2 regions of the Paenibacillus sp. 79R4 genome follow, and region 2 is predicted to be linked to the other one. Evidence: riboswitches for the same ligand, from Rfam matches in the RefSeq annotation. Region 2 holds a riboswitch; the other holds the start of a gene.
What was found. A riboswitch is a leader RNA that binds a small molecule or an ion and turns the genes downstream of it on or off. The one in region 2 is predicted to bind magnesium.

Region 1 (4,435 bases), on a different contig from region 2:
TAGAATTATAGGAAAGGTGTATGCGGGGGAACCGCTAACCGTCGTGCTGAGCGATAAGGTAGGAGCCAAGGCGAAAAAACAGCAGGAAGAGTTTTGGAATCAGATCGGGGGTGCGTTATCATTTTCAGGCATAACACCTACCGTTGTTACGGAACGCCAGGTTTTGAAAAAGAAAATGACCAAGGAGTTGGCAGGAAGTAATATCATCGTCATCGGCAACTCAAAGACGAATGGACTCATTCAGGCTCTGAAACCGGGTATCATTCAAAAATCCAAAGATATCGGTTGGGACTGGAAAAAGATGATGAATAAAAAAGACGGTGCCGGTGCTTATATTATCAAACATCCGTACAACCAGAACCGCCTGCTGCTTCATTTCTATTGGAACAGTGATGCACTAACGGACGAAATGGTCGAACCGTTTGGGGTACAAGCAGTGACTGCTCTTAGTTTCAGTTCCAATTATTATCAATATTACGAGATGGACCGTTCAGGTAAAGTGATTACGGAACGGAAGACGACGAACCCCTGGTCCAAATTTTTCGAGGAGTAAGTCCAGCTACGATAAGAGTTTATATAGCAATCGATAAGGTGGGGATGCTGGTTATGGTTTATGAGTTCGCAACTGCGGTCTCATAAACCAGGCTGACCCTGTGGCAATAAAGAGGGAAAAGCGTTGACACTCTCAAGTATTTTAGGAGGGCCTGCAGTTGTATGCATAACTCACAATCAGGGAGCGGGCGATTCAGTAAGCGGTTTATCAATAACCGATTTGTCCTTTTTTTGCTAATCCTGTTCTTGATCGGTTTGAATATCCTGATCTTTTATAAAATCTCCTTCGTCTTCCGACCGGTTGCCGTGCTGTTAAAAACGGTTCTTCCGCCAATCCTGCTTTCGGGTGCCGTCTTCTACCTGTTGAATCCACTCGTTAACTGGCTGGAGAAAAAAGGAGTCAAACGTGTTTTTACGATTGCCGTTCTATATCTGCTGATTATCGGCTTGCTTACGGTTGTTATCGTGTCTGTTATTCCACTCCTTCAGGAACAGATCATCCGGCTCATCGATAACCTCCCGAAGTATAGCTACGAGGTACAACGGCAATTTGAAAGTCTGATCGGAAGCGACTTCTTCCTCCAATTCCAGTCCGCGACGGGATTCGATCTGTCTACGATCGGAGACACCTTCTCCAAGCAGGCTACTACGATTCTAAATAACGCTTGGCATCGTATAGGCGGTTTTCTTAGTATTATTAAGGATGTCATACTCATCGTGGCGACTGTGCCATTTATTCTTTTCTATTTGCTGAAGGAGGGAAAGAAGCTTCCGCACTATATTCTCCAATTTGTACCAATCCGTCTTCGGGAGAGTATATATACAGTAATTACCGAAATGAACGGGCAGATCAGCCATTTTATTCGCGGGCAAATTATTGACAGTGTATGTATTGGCAGCATGATGTACGTCGGATTCCTTATTATCGGGCTTGATTACTCGCTGATACTGGCGTTGGTAGCCGCTTGCACAAGCGTCGTTCCTTATCTGGGGCCAGCTATCGCCATAACACCGGCCATTACTATAGCTATAGTTACATCGCCGGTAATGCTGTTTAAATTGCTCATTGTATGGGTTATCGTCCAGTTTATTGATGGGAAGCTTATTTCGCCGCAAGTTTTGGGCAAGACGATGCAAATTCATCCGATTACAATTATTTTTGTAATTTTGACTGCCGGGAATTTGTTTGGCTTTTTTGGGATATTGCTTGGGGTTCCGGGCTATGCTGTGTTGAAGGTGATTGTAACTCATTTATTTCACTGGTTCGAGAGCCACTCCCATTTGTATGATCTGAATGACCTGATCGAATCGAATGAGGACAAGCCGGATACAAAGGAAGATCCTCAGCTCATAAAAAAGTAGAAGCAATGAAGAAGCTCAGTCTGCAGGGACTGGGCTATTGTAATTTTCATATAGTATTTGAAACCGACCTCAACGGAACCCAATAGCCGATGATTTGGTTTTAAATGTTCTTCTGTCCCTGATTAACCGAGTAGGAGCCCAGATAAACTGCAAGGCGGCCAATCCGCCATTTTAACTTTTACATAACCTTTTTTTATTAACATTCCACTATACTGAAATACGGCAAAGCAAGTTCAATGTTCATATTATCTTGTTAGGTGAGGCTCCTATAGCAAACATAGGCCACTGCCCAGAAATATCGAGAGATGCCAATGGGTAGAACAGGAATTGCCGGGTTAAGGCTTTTCATAAGGTGGCTAAGATCACGTTTTTTCTTTACGTTGCATAGTGCTAAAGCTCAACTAGGGGGTTAAAGGCATGTTTCACATGCGTTCTTTCACGAGCCCCTCTAGGATTAGGTCCCAGAAGGGTTTTATTTTCGCAAACCAAGGGGAGAATAACATTGCGATTATACCTTCCTGCCCTCTTACCGACTACGTAACAGCTTACCGTGTAAACATGCAGAAGTCTGACCAGACATTGAGGTGAACAGGAACTACATGCTCTCCTTTGTGTTGGAAGGGCTTTTTATGGCTTCTAGTGCATAGGTAAACAAACCAGGTATATTCATACAAAGCGCTAGGAGGTATACAAAATGGTCAAACAAATTACGATTCAAGAATTAAAAAAGTGGTTGGTTGAAAAAAATCAAGAGCGTCTTTATGAGTTTCTTGTTCGCTATCAACCGTACGACATCGCACAAATGCTCCTTAAACTTGGGGAGTATGAACAGGCCGATCTGATCGGCAGCCTCTCCGATGAATTAGCAGCAGAAATTTTAGAATATGTCGATCCCGATGTTCAGTATCATATTTTAGATCATGTATCCAAGGGAAAAACGGCTTTGATTCTAAATGAGATGTCAAGTGACAAGGTTGTCGATCTCCTGATAGCCATTCATCCTCACCAAGCTCAAACCCTTCTTAAGTTCCTGCCGGAGGAGCATCGCAAGAAGATCGAAGCTTTAATGCGGTATCCTGAAAAAACAGCAGGAAGTCTTGCCACCGTTGACTATATAGCGGTAAGAAACAATTGGACGGTCGAACATACTCTGCAGCACATTCGAAAAGTCGGGCAGGACGCGGAGATGGTCTATTACATCTATGTCCTTGATTCCAGCGGGATATTGGTTGGGATTGTCTCGCTCAAAGATACGATTCTTGCCACCGAGAACACTTGCATCGAAGTAATCATGAAGAAGGACATGATTACTGTCCCCGCCCAAATGGACCAGCAAGAGGTCGCAAATCAGTTGTCCAACTATGATCTCATGGCTCTTCCGGTCGTTACTGAAGAACAGCGGATGATCGGAATCATCACTGTTGATGACCTCATAGATGTCATTCATGAAGAAGCCACCGAGGATATTCAGAAATTAGGGGGCAGCGAACCTCTAAACGAGCCTTACTTCGAGGCCTCCTTATGGAGCATTTTCAAGAAGCGTCTCCCTTGGCTGCTCATATTATTTATCGCTGAAGCTTATACAGGAACGGTGCTGAAACATTTTGAAGATACGCTTGAAGCGGTCGTTTCACTGGCTTTTTTTGTTCCATTGCTCGTTGGTACGGGTGGAAATACGGGTACGCAGGTTGTTGCAACGATTATTCGCGCGGTTGGCGTTGGAGAGGTCAAGTTTAGAAATCTATTTCGCGTCATTAAGAGAGAGGCAACAGTCGGGGTATGCTTGGGCCTTGTAATGGGCATAGCAGGCCTCATCCGTGCTTCGATACTGGGCGTTGGCTTTGAGGTTGCGCAAGTTGTAGCCATTACCATGTTATTTATTGTCATTTGGTCTTCAATTGTAGCCTCTGCCCTGCCGCTGATTATTAGAAAGCTAAGACTTGACCCGGCAGTCGTCTCCGGTCCATTCATTACAACATTTGTGGATGGTACGGGGCTTGTGATTTACTTCATGGTTGCGAAAACAATATTGAATCTGTAAATCAATTTATTTTGTGAAAAGTAGATGAGAAAAAAAGTTTGCTGAACAAGTTAATGAGTGGGCATCACAATCCATAACCATGGATTATCCCAGTCCATTATGGGTGGGACGCAAACCGAACAACCGTGGGGGAATGAATGATGAGACGAAAATGGATTGCAGGCACGCTTGTTATACTTTTTATTGTAGCCATAGGTACAGCCGTGTTCGCCCGGGGAAGCCTTTCTTTCCTGTCCGGCTTTGGCCAGGAGTCAAAAACCGAATCCAAAGAAACAGCCTTTTATTCGCAAACCTATTTTATTTTTGATACTGTCGTTAACGTAAAGCTATATGGCGAACATGCCAAGCCAAGTCAGCTTGAATACATTAAAGATCTGATGGAAGACATGGATCAAAAATTGAGCCGGACGCTGGAAACTAGCGAGATTTACAGAGTGAACCAGGCAGCGGGCAAGCAAGCAGTTCGTGTATCCCAGGACA
Region 2 (4,435 bases):
AGCATTGAAAAGCTTTACAAGAGATAGGAGGAACGCTACATGGTATCCGGTTTCGATGGCTTTGGGCCCTCGCCGTTTGGGGGAATAGGCGGTTTTATGTTCAGCGTAGTTCCCGTCTTGATCGGGATCATCTTTGTCGTCGTCATCATCATGCTTATCGTCAACGGAGTAAAATATGTGAAGAACGCCACCTCAACCCGCGAGTCCACCTTTGTCAGAATTGTATCCAAACGGATGGACGTGCGGCACCACTCCAATATGAACGATCATAATAACTTCTCCTCTTCTCACACTTATTATTACATTACCCTGGAATTTGAGAACGGAGAGCGTAAAGAGTATCTGGATGTAAAAAATCTGTACGGCCTCGTCGCCGAGGGGGATGAAGGCTATGCCGCTATTCAAGGCGATTGGATCGTGGCCTTCGAGCGGAGTATTCCGCGTCAGGATGAGCGTTCCACCCGATATTGATCAGCGCGCTCACAATATCTGCTTGTATTAGTATAAGTGTTTTTGTCCCTTGGCTAATTGGAAAAACGATTGCAATACTTTTTTAGTATAAACAACAAAAAAGCCGTGAGAATCACAGTTCAGGCATGAACCCATTCTCGCGGCTTAGCTTGCTTTATTCGCTTTTCTGCATTGGCGCTTATCCTTAGTACGCCGTCCAACCGCCATCGGCTGTTATCACTTCGCCATTAACGAAGCTGGAATCGTCCGAAGCCAGGAAAAGCGCCACCCTGGCGATTTCTTCCGGCTCTCCGGATCTCGGGTTCGAGCTGGCTCCGGCTGTCGCTCTTGCCATTCCGAATTCATCAGACTGATTGATCGTGGTGCCGATATTCGTATTTACGCCACCAGGAGCAATAGCATTGCAACGAATCCCTTTAAGGGCATATTGAAACCCCACGTTCTTCGTCAACCCCACCACTGCGTGCTTCGCAGCTGTATAAGCGGCACCCGCGCGCGAACCCATCAGGCCGCCGATCGAGGCAACATTAATGATAACCCCATTCCCCTTCTCAAGAAAAATCGGCAAAGCCTTTCTGATCGCACGCATTGGGCCCGTTGCATTTACAGCAAACACTTTGTTCCACAATTCGTCCGTCAGATCGGCAGCAGGTACAAAGTTATCCATAATCCCGGCATTGTTGACCAGAATGTCCAAAGTACCGTAGGTGCTCACTGCTGTATCCATTAAATTCTGAATATCCGCTTCCTGGGCCACATTGGCCACAACCGCGATCGCTTCACCACCGCTTGCTTGGATGTCTTCAACCGTTGCGTTCGCCGCCTCCAGATTCAAGTCCGATACAATAACCTTCGCGCCTTCGGCTGCATACAGCTTGGCAATCGCCTTGCCCATACCTGATGCTGCACCTGTAACGACCGCTACTTTGCCTTGAAGTTTCATTGATGATGCCTCCTTCTAAAATTATTTATTACATTTTTTAATTATACTATTACCACCATTTATATTATATAAATATCGCAATTTTATACTTTATCGATTGCTAGAAAAGTGACAGAACGAAGAATTTCCCCGCCCTGAGCAAAATAAATCCGCTAAATTCCGTTGACATTCGTGAGCACCCCCTCTATGATTAAAAGGCAAGACCTCGTTAGGTGAGGCTCCTATACAAACACATGCCACTGCCCAGAAATATCGAAAGATGCCTATGGGTAGAACAGGAATTGCCGGACTAAGGCTTTTCATAATGTGGCTAAGACAAACCGTCTTTACGTTGTATAGTGCCAAAACTCGGTAAGGGGCTAAGCTTGTTAAAGCTTTATATTGGAATGTAATTAATTTCCAAGGCCTCCTGACTGGGAGGCCTTTTATATTTGAAGGGAGGGACAATCCGTGGAAGACAGTAGTCAGTTAAGCAGCCAACCAGACCCCGCAAAGCTCATTATGAGCGAACTCAACAACCAAAAATTACAGCGGAGAGATACTGCGCTCAGCTCCAAGGATTGTCCCAGCGGATCCATGCCTATCATGCACGATTTGATCAGGTGTATTTGAATCTGCCCTGCAATCTTCGGAATATGAGTTAGCTGTATGAAACTCTCCAAATTGGAGAGTTTTTTTATGTCCTCCGCTGCAAAAATGGAGGCGAAGACCATGTTTAAGAAGAAGATTACGGAGCCTATCCGTACAGAACAAATGAACGAACGTCTGATTCAGGCTTCACTATGGCATATCGATGACGTGATGGAAATGCTTGGAGCCCTGCCTGAAGGCATCAGCGAGCAAGAAGCCGAACTGAGACTAGAACAGCACGGCAGCAACGAAATCGCCCAGGATCGGAGAAGCGCTTGGTATGTTCAGCTCCTCGGCTGCTTCAAAAATCCGTTTATCCTGATTTTATTGGGACTCTGTCTGTTCTCCCTAATCACGAAGGATTTCGATGCGGCTATCATTATCAGCACCATGGTCACGATTAGCGTGGCTATCTCCTTCACCCAGGAATACCGCTCGCAGAAAACCGCCGAGAGTCTCAAAAATCTCGTCAAGACAACGACTTCTGTGATCCGGCAATCGCCAGCCCGTGAGATCGCGGTGGAGCAAATCGTTCCCGGTGACCTGGTTCATCTATCAGCCGGAGATTTGGTACCCGCAGACATCCGCCTGATCGCTTCCAAGGATCTGTTCATCAGTGAATCGGCTCTTACCGGAGAAGCCCTGCCTGTTGAGAAGGAAGATATACAATTAACGACGGATCCCAAGCTGAAGCAACAGAGAAAACAGTCCAGGAAGCTTAACCCGCTTGAACTTAGCAACATTTGTTATATGGGAACCAATGTGATCAGCGGCTCGGCAACCGGAATCGTTATCGCCACCGGGGGCGAAACTTGCTTTGGGGCGATGGCCCGAACCCTAAGCGGAGCAAGACCGATGACCAGCTTCGATAGAGGCGTGAATAAGGTTAGCTTCCTTCTTATCCGTTTTATGCTGATCATGGTCCCCATCATTTTTTTCATCACCGGATTTACCAAAGGTGACTGGATGGACGCGCTGCTGTTCGGCATGTCCGTAGCCGTCGGATTAACCCCGGAAATGCTGCCTGTAATCGTTACTTCCAATCTCGTCAAGGGAGCCAGTACGATGGCTCGGAACAAAGTGGTCGTAAAGCAGCTGAATTCCATTCAAAATTTCGGAGCAATGGACATTCTCTGTACCGACAAGACCGGCACATTAACCCAGGACAAAATCGTCCTCAAGAGGCATCTTGATATCCATGGCCATGACAATGATGAAGTATTGAAGCATGCCTATCTGAACAGCTACTATCAGACAGGACTAAAAAATCTGCTCGACATCGCCGTGCTCGAACATGCAGAGTTACAGAAGGGCCTAAACGCCGAGCATGCATATCAGAAGATCGATGAGATCCCCTTCGACTTCCATCGCCGCCGTATGTCCGTTGTGCTGAAGCAGCAAAGCGGACAGCATTTGTTAATCTGCAAAGGGGCAATGGAAGAAATCATCAGCATCTCCAGCCATGCTCTGGATGACGGAAAAACAGTGCTGCTGACTGATGACATGCGTGTCCGCATTCAAGCCATCGTCCGCAACCTGAATACCGACGGTTACCGGGTCGTAGCTGTTGCTATTAAAGAACCTCGGCAGCACTCTGAACAGTATTCTGTACAGGACGAACAGGATTTGGTCCTGATTGGTTACATCTGCTTCCTCGATCCGGCCAAGAGCAGTGCTGCGCCAGCGATTGAAGCATTGCGAAGCAGCGGTGTTGCCGTCAAGGTGTTGACCGGAGATAACGAAGCCGTTACCCGCAAGGTGTGCAATGATATCGGACTGAGTACGGACAGTATTCTGCTCGGGCAGGATATTGACGATCTATCCGATGAGAAGCTGGCAGAGCTGGCTGAACGGACGACGATCTTCGCCAAGCTCAATCCGCTGCAGAAATCAAGAATCGTCCTTGCGCTGCAGAGTAAAGGACATACCGTAGGCTTCATGGGCGACGGCATCAATGATGCCGCATCGCTGCGTCAGGCTGACGTAGGTATTTCCGTGGATACAGCCGTTGACATCGCCAAGGAATCGGCGGATATTATTTTGCTGGAGAAGGATCTGATGGTGCTTGAGGATGGGGTTATTGAAGGACGCAAGACCTTCGGAAACATCATCAAATACATCAAAATGACAGCCAGCTCCAACTTCGGCAACGTATTCAGCGTACTCGGCGCGAGCGCCTTTCTGCCTTTTTTGCCGATGCTGCCGCTGCAGCTCTTGATCCAGAATCTGTTCTACAGCATCTCGCAATTGTCAATTCCATGGGACAACGTAGATGATGAATTCCTGGCTAAACCGCGTAAATGGGACGCTAGCTCCATCGGCCGGTTCATGATCTTCATAGGACCGATCAGCTCGATTTTCGACTATATTACTTTCTTTGTCATGTTCTAT

Region 1: it holds a riboswitch for magnesium, as region 2 does, so the genes downstream of both, mgtE (magnesium transporter) here and mgtA (magnesium-translocating P-type ATPase) in region 2, are expected to answer to the same signal.

The regions. Positions count from the first base shown of each region.
Region 1 is NZ_QJOT01000018.1:55,965-60,399, reverse strand. Features, by position in the region: gene DMN77_RS20345 (M1 family metallopeptidase) at 1-553, shown strand, start outside; gene DMN77_RS20340 (AI-2E family transporter) at 715-1,914, shown strand; M-box (ykoK) riboswitch at 2,157-2,330, shown strand; gene mgtE (magnesium transporter) at 2,627-3,955, shown strand; gene DMN77_RS20330 (FAD:protein FMN transferase) at 4,093-4,435, shown strand, end outside.
Region 2 is NZ_QJOT01000011.1:93,603-98,037, forward strand. Features, by position in the region: gene DMN77_RS16655 (DUF2500 domain-containing protein) at 40-471, shown strand; gene DMN77_RS16660 (SDR family oxidoreductase) at 656-1,414, opposite strand; M-box (ykoK) riboswitch at 1,612-1,779, shown strand; gene mgtA (magnesium-translocating P-type ATPase) at 2,126-4,435, shown strand, end outside.